Regions from separate parts of the Massilia sp. BHUDP2 genome, predicted to be linked through region 1. Evidence: predicted binding sites of a transcription regulator. Region 1 holds the regulator's gene; each other region holds the start of a gene.
The links. Region 1 encodes FNR, which switches genes on or off when oxygen is low (the NO sensors DNR and NnrR bind a similar motif). Its sites were predicted from a motif close to TTGATNNNNATCAA; they were not measured.
Positions count from the first base shown of each region.

Region 2: a site for FNR is predicted at 2,378-2,391, ahead of ACK6C6_RS04935 (universal stress protein). Genes of this name have one in related genera too.
Region 3: a site for FNR is predicted at 2,196-2,209, ahead of ACK6C6_RS09620 (universal stress protein). Genes of this name have one in related genera too.

Region 1 is NZ_JBJUVW010000001.1:1,709,166-1,713,417, forward strand. Features, by position in the region: gene ACK6C6_RS07670 (DMT family transporter) at 1-549, opposite strand, end outside; gene ACK6C6_RS07675 (AraC family transcriptional regulator) at 610-1,365, opposite strand; gene fnr (fumarate/nitrate reduction transcriptional regulator Fnr) at 1,376-2,137, opposite strand; gene ACK6C6_RS07685 (hypothetical protein) at 2,219-3,868, opposite strand; gene ACK6C6_RS07690 (hypothetical protein) at 3,888-4,252, opposite strand, start outside.
Region 2 is NZ_JBJUVW010000001.1:1,121,230-1,125,481, reverse strand. Features, by position in the region: gene ACK6C6_RS04945 (chemotaxis protein CheA) at 1-1,222, opposite strand, end outside; gene ACK6C6_RS04940 (protein phosphatase CheZ) at 1,222-2,094, opposite strand; gene ACK6C6_RS04935 (universal stress protein) at 2,463-2,930, shown strand; gene ACK6C6_RS04930 (response regulator transcription factor) at 3,027-3,671, shown strand; gene ACK6C6_RS04925 (Crp/Fnr family transcriptional regulator) at 4,059-4,252, shown strand, end outside.
Region 3 is NZ_JBJUVW010000001.1:2,102,291-2,106,542, reverse strand. Features, by position in the region: gene ACK6C6_RS09640 (dioxygenase) at 1-400, opposite strand, end outside; gene ACK6C6_RS09635 (LysR family transcriptional regulator) at 500-1,402, opposite strand; gene ACK6C6_RS09630 (group III truncated hemoglobin) at 1,505-1,879, shown strand; gene ACK6C6_RS09625 (DUF1971 domain-containing protein) at 1,890-2,165, shown strand; gene ACK6C6_RS09620 (universal stress protein) at 2,267-2,761, shown strand; gene ACK6C6_RS09615 (cation-translocating P-type ATPase) at 2,838-4,252, opposite strand, start outside.

The DNA of each region.
Region 1 (4,252 bases):
CCAGCGCCGGTTGACGACCGCATAGAAGGTCCATGACAGCAGCGCGCCGATCGCCGACAGGAGGCCGATGCCCGAGCCGCCCTCCAGGGAAGACAAGGAATCCCAGCTGATGCAGGCCAGGCCGGCCCCGCCCAGCAGCAGGGAGGGGGCCAGGCGCCGCAAGGACACCGCGCCGTGCTCGCGCGAGCCCGCCAGGGTCACGGTGATCGGCAGCAGCCCGATCACGATCGAGGTCATGGCCACGCCACCCAATTGGACGGCCTGGGCCAGGAACAGGTAGTACACGATGTTGCCCGCCAGGCTGAGCCAGGCCAGGCCGCGCCAGTCGGCCCGGGTCAGTCGCTGCCTGAGCCGCGGCCAGGCGCGGGCGACCAGGATGGCGGCGACGATGCCGTAGGCGAGGTAGCGGCCCGCCGACAGCTGCAGGGCCGAGAAGCCCGGCACCAGTTCCGGGGCCAGGAACACCAGGCCCCAGAAGGCGCCCGCGGTGATGCCGGCGCCGATGCCGAGTTGCGTGGTGTGGGATGTGGTGTGAATCTGCGAAAGCATGGACGATCTCCTTGGGAAGGGAGATTGTCGGCCGGATGCCCGCGGCGCTCTTGACCCTGGCTACTGCTGGTTTGACAGATTCTCGCGATACGCGCGCCGGTAGGCCGCGGGCGTGGTGTCCATCGCCCTGCGCATGGCACGGGTCAGCGCGCTCTGCTCGGAAAAGCCCGCTGCCAGCGCGATCTCGGCCACCGGGCGCGCCGTCGCACGCAGCCATTCGCAGGCATGGCGCAGGCGGCAGTCCAGCAGCCAGTCGTGGGGCGTGCTGTCGCGCTCTTCGCGAAACAGCGCATGCAGGCGGCTGACGCTCAGGCTGGAGGCGCGCGCCATGGCCTCGGTGGTCCACGGCAGGCCGGGTTCGGCCTCGATGCGGGCGAGCAGGGCGGCCAGGCGCGAGCTTGGTGCGGGCGCTCCCAGCACCAGGGTGTCGAGCAGCAGCGGGGTCCAGCCGGCCAGCACGGAAGGCGCGGGCGGAGCGGTGGCGGCCATGATGCCCATGAATTCGACCAGCTTGCGCGCTGCCGGACCGATGGCGCCGAAGGGTTGCTCGAGCAGGCGCTGCCAGGGTCCTTGCGCGAAAGTATCCGGTCCCAGGTCGACGATCAGCGACCGGTTGGCCACCGGGCTGCACTGCGAGTGCCAGGCGCCCGGCGCCACCACCGCCACGCGCAGCGGATCGAGCCGGGCCTGGCGGCCTTCGATTTCCAGGGCGACTTCGCCGCTCACGGGGAGCACCAGCTGGCCGAACTCGTGGCGGTCCGAGCTGCGCGCGGCGCCATAGCTGCGCAGATGCAGGTCGAGCAGCGGAGCAGCCATGGCGGTGTCGCTAGCCCATCGGGCTGCAGACGTCGGTGCCAGCCGCCAGCGCCTTGAGCTTGGCCGGGTCGAGCAGGGTGACTTCGCGCTTGTCGACCTGCAGCCAGCCCTGTTTCTTGAAGCGCGACAGCAGGCGGCTGATGCTTTCGATGGTGAGCCCGAGGTAGTTGCCGATGTCTTCGCGCGACATGCGCAGCTGGAAGCTGTGCGGCGAATAGCCGCGCGCCGCGTAGCGTGCCGACAGGTTGACCAGGAAGACGGCGAAACGCTGCTCCGCCCGCATATTGCCGAGCAGCAGCATGACGTTCTGTTCGCGCGTGATCTCCTGGCTCATGATGCGGTGGAAGTGGCGCAGCAGGGCCGGCACGTGGCCGAACAGCTCTTCCAGGCGCGAGAACGGGATCTCGCACACCTCGCTGTCCTCGAGGGCCACGGCGTCGCAGTGGTGGGTGCCGCTGATGGCGTCCATGCCCAGCAGTTCGCCGGCCATCTGGAAACCGGTGATCTGGGCTTCGCCGGCGGCGTTGACCTGATAGGTCTTGAAATGGCCGAAGCGCACCGCGTACAGGTTGCGGAAGGGCTCGCCCATGGCGTAGAGGCGCTCGTCGCGCGCGAGCCGGCGGCGGCGGCCGATGATCTGGTCGAGGCGATTGATGTCGGCATCCTCGAGGCCCATCGGCAGGCACAGCTGGTGCATGCTGCACGCGCTGCAGCTGGCCTTGAGGGCCTGGATGACCTTCGCTTCGCCCGGGAGCGAGATGGGTTGGTTCATGGCAGGGAAACGAAAATGCTGACGCGGCCATTATAGACAAAGGCCGCGTCCGCGGGTTTCATTTCCAAAATACAAGCCCGATTACAGGTGATGCCGGTGTTCCGCCTTCATCCTGTAATACTCCTGCCGGCCCTTGGCGCGCACGGTCGCGGCGATCTCGGCGGCTTCCTGCGCCGCCTGGTTCACGGTCGCGAAGGCGTCGGCGTTCCCCTTGAGCGCTTCCACGGCCTGCTGCGATTGCACCGTGCCCGCCAGCGCCAGGCCGAAGGTGGCCGACACCGCCAGCTCGGCCGCCAGGGTGTCGAGGCTCGGCGCCACCACGTCCTGCAGCGCCTTGGCCGCCTGCAGCTCGGCGCTGGCCTGGGGCGCCGCCAGCGTGCGCGCCAGGTCCATGTCGCCGGCGACCCGCGCCAGGAAATCGAGCGCCGCCCGGCTGCCGGAGCGGTTGGCCAGGTCGCCGAGGCGCAGCAGGGCCGTGTTCCTGGCATTGAACACGGCACGGCCGGCGCGCGCACTTTCGACGAAGTCGATCATCGGCTGGACCGCGATCTCGCTGCCGATGTAGCCGAGGGTGGCCACGATCTGGGTCAGGAACTCCTCGTGCTTCTCCGGCTCGTTCACCAGCCAGTCCAGCAGCAGGCGGGCGTCCTTCTCGCCGTACTGCGAGGCCAGCTCCCATGGCACGCCCTCGATCCAGTGCTGGGAGACGAAGTCGCGCACGTCGGCAGGCAGCGCCAGGCCGCCCGCACCGCAGGAGCAGCCGCCGGCGGCCATCACCTTGCCGCTGATGCTGAGCGGGCCTGCTAGGTACGCCGAGGACTCGGCCGCGTTGACCACGTTGTGGTCGGCGCCGACGGACGGGTACATGACCGCGCGCGGGTCGTCGGTGCGGTGGGGCAGGCCGCAGTTGTGGCCGTACTCGTGCACCCAGATCAGGCCTTCCTGGTTGGCGGTGAAGCGCACCGCGGCCACGTTGACCGAGGCGCTGCCGACCGGGGCGCAGCCGATGATGCCGTCGCCGGGGCCGCCGCACCAGCGGATGGCCTGCACGATCTTGACCCCGCTGCCGGCGGTCAGGAGGGCATTCAGGTCGCTTGAGGTCTGGATGGTGCCGGGGATGTTCGCCGGCAGCAGCCGGACTGCGCCGTTGCGCACGAAACGGACCGGGGTCGTGACGTCCGGCCCGCTGTCGTCGTTCTGGAGGATCGTGCCCATGTCGGCCAGGATCCGGTCGGCCTCGGCTTCGCTCAGGGCTACGCTGCTGTGGCGGTGCACCGTGACCGAGACCGTGCGCAGGCCAGGGGGCGCCGAGGGCGGGTTGACGACCAGGTAGTCGACGTAGAGCCAAATGTCGGCGCTCCACTCGATGTTGACCCAGATGTCGACGCCGCCCCCGCGCGGGGCGACGTTGTGCACGGTGTAGCGGGCCGCGCCGATGAACTTGCCGGCGGGCGGTCCGCCGGGCACGCCTTCGCCGATGGCCACGAAGACCTGCGAGCCGGGCTGGATCAGGTCCCAGTTGAGCCGCAGCAGCCATTCGCCGCGGCGCATGCCCCAGTCGTGGCGGTAGGTAAAGCCGTTCCCTTGCAGCGCGGGCTGCACGCCTTCCGTGCCGACGCTCGCTTCGGCGACGGCCCAGGGGCCTTTGGTGCTTGATGAATCCGCGCGCTCCTGCGTTCCGGGGTCGAGGAGCAGTGCTGCGTCCTGGTCGAGACGATCATTTGGTGCCATGGGAATCTCCTGGTGCGCTTCAAGGGTTGATGATCAGGTAATCGGCGTAGAGCGAGATGTCGCTGCTCCACGCGATGTCGACCCAGATGTCGACGCCGTTCCAGCGTGAGGCGACGTTGTGCAGGGTGTAGCGGGCCGCGCCGATGAACTTGCCGGCGGACGGGCCGCCCGGCACGCCTTCGCCGATCGCCACCAGGACCCGGGAGGGGGGCTGGATGACATCCCAGTTCAGGCGCAGCACCCACCGGCCGCGCCGCGCGCCCCAGTCGTGACGATAGGTGAAACCGGTGCCGCTCAGTTCGGGCTCGGGCTGGCCGGCCCGGGCCGGTGCGGTCCCGAACAGTTGCCGGACCGCGGCCGCATCGGCCTCCTGGCGCAGTTCGC
Region 2 (4,252 bases), 590 kb from region 1:
CCATGCCCTTGCCGTCGTCCTGCAGCACGATCATGACGCTGTTGGCTTCCTGCCAGGCCTTCAGCAGGATGAAGGCCTTGGCCGGCTTGCCGGCGGCGACGCGCTCTTCCGGCGATTCGACGCCGTGGTCGAGCGCGTTACGGAGCATGTGCACCAGCGGGTCGTACAGGCTGTCGACCACGACGCGGTCGACTTCGGTCTCGGCGCCTTCGATGGTCAGTTCGACATCCTTGCCGAGGTCCTTGGCCAGTTCGCGCACCAGGCGCGGGAACTTCTGGAACAGGCGGCCCACCGGCTGCATGCGGGTGGCCAGCGTGGCGCGCTGCAGTTCAGCCGAGTAGCGCGAGGCGCGCTCCAGGGTCTCGGTGAGCGTCGCCATCAGGGCGGCGGCCGGACCTTCGAACTTGAACTGCTGCAGGCGCTCGAGCAGCACGGCGGCCTGGTTGGCGGCCTGCACCGATTCGCCCGCCACTTCCAGCAGCGCGTCGAGCTTGACCGCATCGATACGGATGCTTTCGTCCTTGGCCGGGGCCGCGGCGGCGCGAGCATCGGCGACCTTGTCGTTCGAGCGGCGCTCGACGCCGTCCCAGCCGCCCTGCTTGGCGGCCGGCGCGGCCTCAGGGGCAGCAGCGGCAACCGGCGCGGCAGCGGCAGGGACTGCGGCAGGCGTCGATCCCGCCGCAATCGCGGAGCCCGCAGGCACCACGGCGTTGTACATGCCGACCCAGTCCAGACCGTCTTCGTCAGCAGCGGCCGGTGCTGCCGCAACCGGGGCGGCCACGGTGGGGGCCGGTGCCGCCACAGGCGCCGGCGCGGCCGCCGGTGCGCTCGTCGCGCCCTTGCCTTCGATCGCGTCCTTCAGGATGCGTTCGAGGGCTTCCGGCATTTGCGCCAGGCCTTCCGGCGGGGTGCCGTTGTTCAGGTCGTTGAGCTGGTCCGCCACGAAGCCCGAGGCCTCGAGCGCGGCTTCGATCGCCAGTGGCGTCACCGGCGCGGCGCCGGTACGCAGGGCGTCGAACAGGTTCTCGGTCAGGTGGCAGGCGGCGACCAGCGCGGGCAGGCCCATGAAGCCGGCGCCGCCCTTGATCGTGTGGAAGGAACGGAACACCGCATTGAGTGTTTCCTTGTTGTCCGGATCGCGTTCGAGGCGCAGCAAATGTTCTTCAACATTCACCGCAAGGTCCATCGCCTCGACGACGAAGTCCTTGAGCATATCGTCCATTAGAACCCCAGATCGGCCAGAAGATCGTCAACGCTGTCCTGGTTCAGCGCCGTATCCGGCACCGACGGGCCCTGCATCAGCGGCGCGGGCGCGGCCGGCACTTCTTTCTTCGCCAGCTTTTCCTTCAGGTCGGCCGGCGCGCTGTCGCGCAGCAGCTGCGCCAGCTCGGCTTCCACCGTCTGGGTAATCTTGACCACTTTCTTGATCAGCTGGCCGGTGATGTCCTGGAAGTCCTGGGCCATCATGATCTCGAGCAGGCGCGCCTTCTCGGCTTCGGTGGCTTCGTTGACGGCGGTGGCGAACTGGCGCGAATCCCCGGCCAGGGCCTTGAATTCGTCCAGGCTCAGCTTGCCCGAGAACAGGTCGGCCCAGCGGGTTTCCATGTCCTTGGCCTGCTTCGACAGCAGGTCCTGCGCCGGCATGCCGTCGTCCAGGGTATTCAGCACCTTGTTGGCGGCCTGTTCGGTCAGGGTGGCGACGTATTCCAGGCGGTCCTGGGCGTCGACGATGGCCGAGGACGCCTCGGTCAGCGCCTTGTCGTAGCCGAGCTCGCGCAGCGAATCGTGCAGCAGGCGCACGATGCCGCCGAGGCGTTCGAACATGGCGTGTTCGCCGTCGCTGGCCACGGCGGGCACGGACGCCGCAACTGGCGCAGCTGCCGCGGCGGCGGCCACCGGAGCGGCAACGGCGATCGCCGGCGCGCTCGCCGCCGATACCTGGTCGAACAGGGAGTCGAGGTCGTCTTCGTCTGCGACAGCTGCCGCAGCTGGGGCCGGTGCGGGCTCGGCCGCCGGCGCCGGGGTAGGAGCGTTGGCGCGCTGCGCCGCCACTTCCTCGAATAGTGCGTCGAAATCGTCAGCGGCGTCGGTCATAATCCCTGCTTCTCCATGGTGTATAAGTTCGCAATCAGCGGTATTCAGTAGTGTTTGCTGCGACCATCCGGGATGGTCCAAAGTCTGCATGCGAGTGTAGCAGCGTAGTTGCCACAGGTAAATCTCGGCGACGGAGACGCAACAAAATGGACAGCGAAACTTAATTCCGCGACAATTAAATGGCACAGTCCCTGAATGTTTACACAAGGAGGTGTTGTTTTTCGTAACTCGATGGTTCTTCTTATCACGGCCATGCAGTTGCCGAACAATAAGAACCCGAAGTTTGATCAAGCTCAACAGTTTGCGTTCTTGCAATCGCCGCCGCGCCCGGTACGCCCCAGAATGGCGTGGCCATTGGAGGAGTCATCATGTACCGCAAAATCCTGATCACCACCGACGGCTCGGCCGTGTCGCAGCATACGGCCTGCGCCGGCGTCAAATTTGCGCAACAGATGGGCGCCGAGGTGCTGGCCCTGTTCGTCGCGCCCGATTATCAGTATCCCGTGTACGTGGAAATCATTCCGCCCTCCTATCCCAGCGAAGAAGAATATATCGCGCAGATGCGCCGCATGGGCGAGGAGTACATGGGGAGAATCATGCGCTCCTGCGCCGGCGCCGGCCTGAAGCACAGTTGCATGACCGCGTTTTCCGACACCGCGGCCCTCAAGATCGTCGACGTCGCCGAGCAGGAAGGCTGCGACCTGATCTTCATGGGGTCGCACGGCCGCAGCGGCTGGGGCCAGCTGTTGCTCGGCAGCGTCACCAACAAGGTGTTGTCGCACACGACCAAGCCGGTGCTGGTGCACCGCCTGATCAGTGAGCCCGCACCTGCTTGACAACGCGGTCGGCCTGAAGAAAGTACGACAAATGCCGCTGCCGTCCTGTGTTAGCCTGCATTGGTCATCGTTGCTTTCACCGAGAAGGATGGTTTTATGATTCGCATCGTCATTGCCGACGACCACACGATCATGCGCGAAGGACTCAAGCGCATCCTCGATGGTGCGCCGGATATCGAGATCGCCGGAGAGGCGACCAACGGCTTTGAGGTGCTGGCCCAGGTACGCCAGGGCGGCTTCGACCTGCTGCTGCTCGACCTGTCGATGCCGGGCCGCAGCGGCGTCGACCTGATCCGCCAGGTACGCAGCGAGGCGCCCAAGCTGGCGATCCTGATCCTGACCATGCACGAGGAAGAACAGTATGCGGTGCGGGCGATCCGCGCCGGCGCCCAGGGCTACCTCACCAAGGAAAGCGCGGGCACCCAGCTGGTGGGCGCGATTCGCAAGGTGGCGTCGGGACGTCCTTATATCAGTACCGAAGTGGCCGAGCAGCTGGCGCTCAATATCATGGCGCCGAACGAACAGCTGTTGCATAAACAGCTGTCCGACCGTGAATTCGAGGTGTTTTCGCTACTCGTCGGCGGCAAGTCGATCACCGAGATCGCCAACAGCCTACACCTGTCGGTCAAGACGGTCAGTACCCACAAGACCCGGATCATGCAGAAGATGGGCATGAGCTCGCTGTCGGAAATGGTCCAGTACGCCGTGGCGCACCGGCTGTTGTCGCCGATGAAAGCCTAGGATTAAGAAGTCTTAGACACGCCGCCGGCGGTTTTGTGCCGCAGGTGGCCCGCACCAGGGGGGCGCCCGCCTCCCCCTCGCACTCCCCCTCCTCCTACAGCGCCTCGCTGACCTCTTCCTCTGTAGTTCAACATCAGGGGTCAGATTATTCCTACAAGCCTGTCAGCCTTCCTACCTACATATTCAGCCATCGCTGATATCCGTGCCGGACTCGTGTTGGCATACTGAATTCAGCGTTTCGACTTGCTTGCGATCCAAGTCCCAGCGTGAGCAAGATGCTCCGCCCCGTGGTCGCCGAAACCCTGAGTCTTTCACCTGGAGATGAGCATGCAGTCCCAGCCAACGTCAGAACAACGCAACGTCACCCAGCCGACCATGCACTCCCCCATGGAAGCCGGCCGCCAGCGCCAGGGCCGCCTTTGGTCCAACCTCAAGGAAGTCTGCGACCTGCTCCGTATCCCGGCCAGCGTCTCGGTGACCTCCGAAGAATTGCTGTTCCAGCATGTCCAGTTCAAGACCGGCCAGCGCGTCCACACCATCGGCCAGGCCTTCGACACCCTGTACATCGTCAACTCGGGCTT
Region 3 (4,252 bases), 390 kb from region 1:
TCGAGAGCTGGGTGACCGGCACGTCGGCATCGGGATACATCAGGCGCAGGGGCACCCAGGCGCCGTGATCGAGCCCGCGCGCCGCGCTGCGTCCGGCCTGGATGCCGGCCTGCTCCAGCAGGGTAAGGGCGCGTTCGGCCAGGCCAGGCGCTCCCGGCGCCGGATACTGGATCTCGAACAGGGCGCGCGGAAAGCCGCCGAAGTCGTGGATGGTGGCGGGTTGCTGCGCCAGGCTCACGGCCGGGGCGCCGATGGTCTCCCAGTGCGCCGACACGGCCAGCACCGCGCGCGGACGCGGCAGCGTTGCGCCGAGCTGTTCGAGGAAGCGGCGCGCCGGGCTGTCCTGCAGCGCCAGCATGGGCGAGCCGTGGGAAATGAACAGGGCGGGAAGGCGGGTCATGGTGTCTCTCCTCATGAAAGACGCCATCTTATTGTCTTATGCAACGCCGATAAATAGGCTTGAGCGGATATGACTGTTTCACTTACCGGAACAATCCTGTCAATCGCGCCAGGGCGGATCCGCAAACGCCTCGACCAGGAAATCGATGATCACCCGCACCTTCGGCGCCAGGAATTTACGCGAAGGATAGACCGCATAGATGCCCAGCGCGATCGAGCGCCAGCCCGGCATCAGTTCCACCAGCCTGCCCTCGGCCAGGTCGGCGCCGACCATGAAGCTGGGCTGGAGGATGATGCCCTGCCCTGCCAGCGCGGCGGCGCGGCAGGTGTCGCCATTGTTGGTGCGCATGCGCGGCTGCACCTTCACGGATTCCTCGCCCGCGGGGCCGGAAAAGCTCCAGGTGTCGCCGGACGCGAACAGGCTGTAGCCGATCACCGCATGGCGCGCCAGCTCGGCCGGCCGGGCCGGCGCGCCATGCGCCGCCAGGTAGGCCGGCGCGGCGCAGGCCACCAGCCGTGTCGAGGCAAGCCGCCGGCTCACCAGCGACGACGCGGGCAGCTGGCCGATCCGCACGGCCAGGTCGTAGCCCTCGTCCACCAGGTCGACCACCCGGTCCGACAGGCTGACGTCGAGCTCCAGTCCGGGATGGCGCTCCAGCAGCCGCGGCCACAGCGGCGCCAGGTGCATCAGGCCGAAGCTGAGCGGCACATTGGCCCTGGCCACGCCCTGGGCCGTGGTACTGCCCGATCCGAGCTCGGCTTCCGCTTCCTCGAGCCGGTCCAGCAGCTCGCGGCAGCGCGCGTGGAACAGTTCGCCTTCCGCGGTGGTCGAGAGCCGGCGCGTGGTCCGGTGCAGCAGGCGCACGCCGAGGCGCTCCTCGAGCTCGGCCACGTGGCGCGACACCGCCGCCTTCGACATCCCGAGCCGCGCCGCGGCCGCCGTGAAGCCGCCCGCCTCGACCACGGCCGCGAACACGCGCATTTCCTCAAACCTGTCGCTCATCCATCTTTCCTGGTCTGCAATGATGAGGGCGATTCTACCCGCACATCTCGCCTGGCTACGCCGGTTCTGCCACAATGTGGCGGTACACGGGAGCCGCAAGACATGTATCACGAACCGAACCGCCAATCGATCAGCATGCTGGTCAGGGACTTTTATGCCGATATCCGGCGCGACGAGCTGTTGCAGCCGGTATTCGACGGCGCCATCGGCGCCAGCTGGAAACCCCACCTCGAGCGCATGGTGGACTTCTGGTGTTCGGTCATGCTGTCGAGTAGCGAGTTCAAGGGCAATGTCTACGGCAAGCACATGGGCTTGCAGGGCATCGAGGCCGAGCATTTCCGGCGTTGGCTCGGCCTGTTCGAGGCGCATGCGCGGCGGCTGTTCGCGCCGGAAACCGCCGACGCCTTCCTGGGCGCGGCCCGGCGCATCGCCGCCAGCCTGCAGTACGGCTATTTCGGCCGCGTTGAAGTGGCTTGAGGGGAACAACATGAAGCACCTGCCTGCGGGACTGGATCACTACAAGAGCACGCCCGTGTTCGACCAGGACACGGTACCCGCGGGATTGCGGCGCGCGCACCGCACCGCGGCCGGCGTCTGGGGCCGCATCGTCGTCCACGAGGGCAGCCTGCGCTATGTGATCGAGGTGCCGGAGAACGAAGAACACCTGCTCGTGCCCGGGACGCCGGGCATCGTCGAACCGGGCGTGCCGCACCATGTCGACATCGCGGGGCCGGTGCGGTTCTGCGTGGAGTTTCACCGCTAAGCGGCCGTTCGCCCGCGCGGTCCTGCATATTTGATTTGCATCGAACCCCGGGTTTCGGGTACGTTCGATCCTGTCCGCACGCACGACGAAAGGACCACACCATGTTCCTCGAACGCGTCTGCATCGCCACCGACGGATCCGACCTGGCCGTCCGCGCCGCCCAGATGGGCGCCCTGCTCGCCCGCTCCGGCGCCGGCCGCGTCGTCGCGGTCTCGGTGGCGCAACCGCACTTCCACCTGCCGGAAAGCGGCAAGGCCGCACCGGACAACGAATGCGCCCAGGCGGAATTCGCCCGCGCCCGCCGGGCCGCCCAGGCCCACGTCGAAACGGTGCTGGACATCGCCCGCCAGACCGGTGTCAGCTGCGATGCCGAGACGCCGCTGGCCTCGGCGCCCGGCCCGGACATCATCCGGGTCGCGGAACAACATGGCTGCGACCTCATCGTGATGGGCACGCACGGGCCGAACGACGCGAACCGCCTGTTCGTCGGCAGCGTGGCGCAGTACGTGCTGGCCAATTCCAGCATTCCGGTGCTGCTGCTGCGCGACCCGCGCGAAGCCTCGCAGCCGGACTTCATCGAGGGCGTCGCGTCCTGAACGGGCGGCGCGACGTGATCGGGACCGTCAGCGCAGAGTCGCGGCCCGCCTCGCCCCTGTCTTTTGACCGGATCAACTAACCCCGGCTCCGCGCCGCCAGCCACTTGCGCAGCTCCAGCCCGGCCAGCGCCAGCAGCGCCATGCCGAAGGCGGCGGCCAGCGCGGCGGGCGGCGGCGGCGCAAGGTCGAGGATGCCTGCCAGCGCCGGCACGAACATCGCCAGCGCGAGCAGCAGCAGCGCCGCCCCGGCGATCGCCCAGAACACCGGGTTGGCGACCCGCAGCGTGCTCCCGACACCGTCGAGCTGGCGGTTCGACAGCAGCAGTGCGAGGTTGCACAGCACCAGCGCGGCAAACGCGGCGCTGCGTGCCTCCGGTTCCGGCAGCCATGAGAGCGCCCAGGCATACAGCGCCACGAGCAGGGCCAGCACCCAGGCGCCCTGGACCAGCGCACTGCCGACGGCGGCGCGCCCGAACAGGGCTTCGCCGGGCGCGCGCGGCGGGCGCCGCATCAGGTCCGCCTCGGCCGGTTCGTTCTCGAAGGCGAGCGAACAGGCGGGGTCGATCACCAGCTCCAGGAACACGATATGGAGCGGGTACAGCATCACCGGCCAGCCCAGCAGCACGGGCAGCAGCGCCATGCCGGCGATCGGCACATGCATCGCCATCACGTAGCACATCGACTTGCGCATGTTGCCGAAGATCCGCCGACCCGTTGCGATGGCCTCGACCAGCGACGCGAAGCGGTCGTCCAGCAGGGTCAGTTCGGCGGCTTCGCGCGCGACGTCGGTGCCGCGCCTGCCCATGGCGACGCCCACGTCCGCGGCGCGCAGCGCCGGCGCGTCGTTGACCCCGTCGCCGGTCATCGCGACCACGGCGCCGCCCTGCTGGAGCGCCCGCACGACGCGCAGCTTCTGCTGCGGGGCGACGCGGGCGCAGACGTCGGTGGCGGCCAGGCGGCGCGCCAGCCCGGCGTCGTCGAGTGTGGCGAGCGCGGCGCCGGTCAGCACCGCGTCGGGGGCTCCCGCGTCGAGCCCGGCCTGGCGCGCGATCGCGCGCGCGGTCTCGGGATGGTCGCCGGTGATCATCACGACGCGCAGGCCGGCGCCGCGGCAGGCCGCCACGGCGGCGGGAATGTCGGGGCGCAGCGGATCCGCCAGCGCGGCGAGACCAAGCAGCTCGAGGCCGAAGGCGGCCGGCTCGACCGGCATGGCCCGGCCCCCGGCAGTGGTCCACGCGCGCGCCACCGCCAGCACCCGCAGGCCGGCCGCCGCCATCCGCGCGGCCGCCTCGAGCAGCGCCGCACCCGCGGGCCCGGGCGCGCCGCACATCGCCACGATCGCCTCGGGCGCCCCCTTGGCGGCGACCAGCAGGCGGCCATCGCCGCAATCCCAGACCTGCACCAGCGCCGGCCGCTGCGGCGTCAGGCCGTACTCGTGCACCAGTGTCCAGCCGGGCGCCAGCGCGCCGCCATCGGGGAGCGCATCGGCGG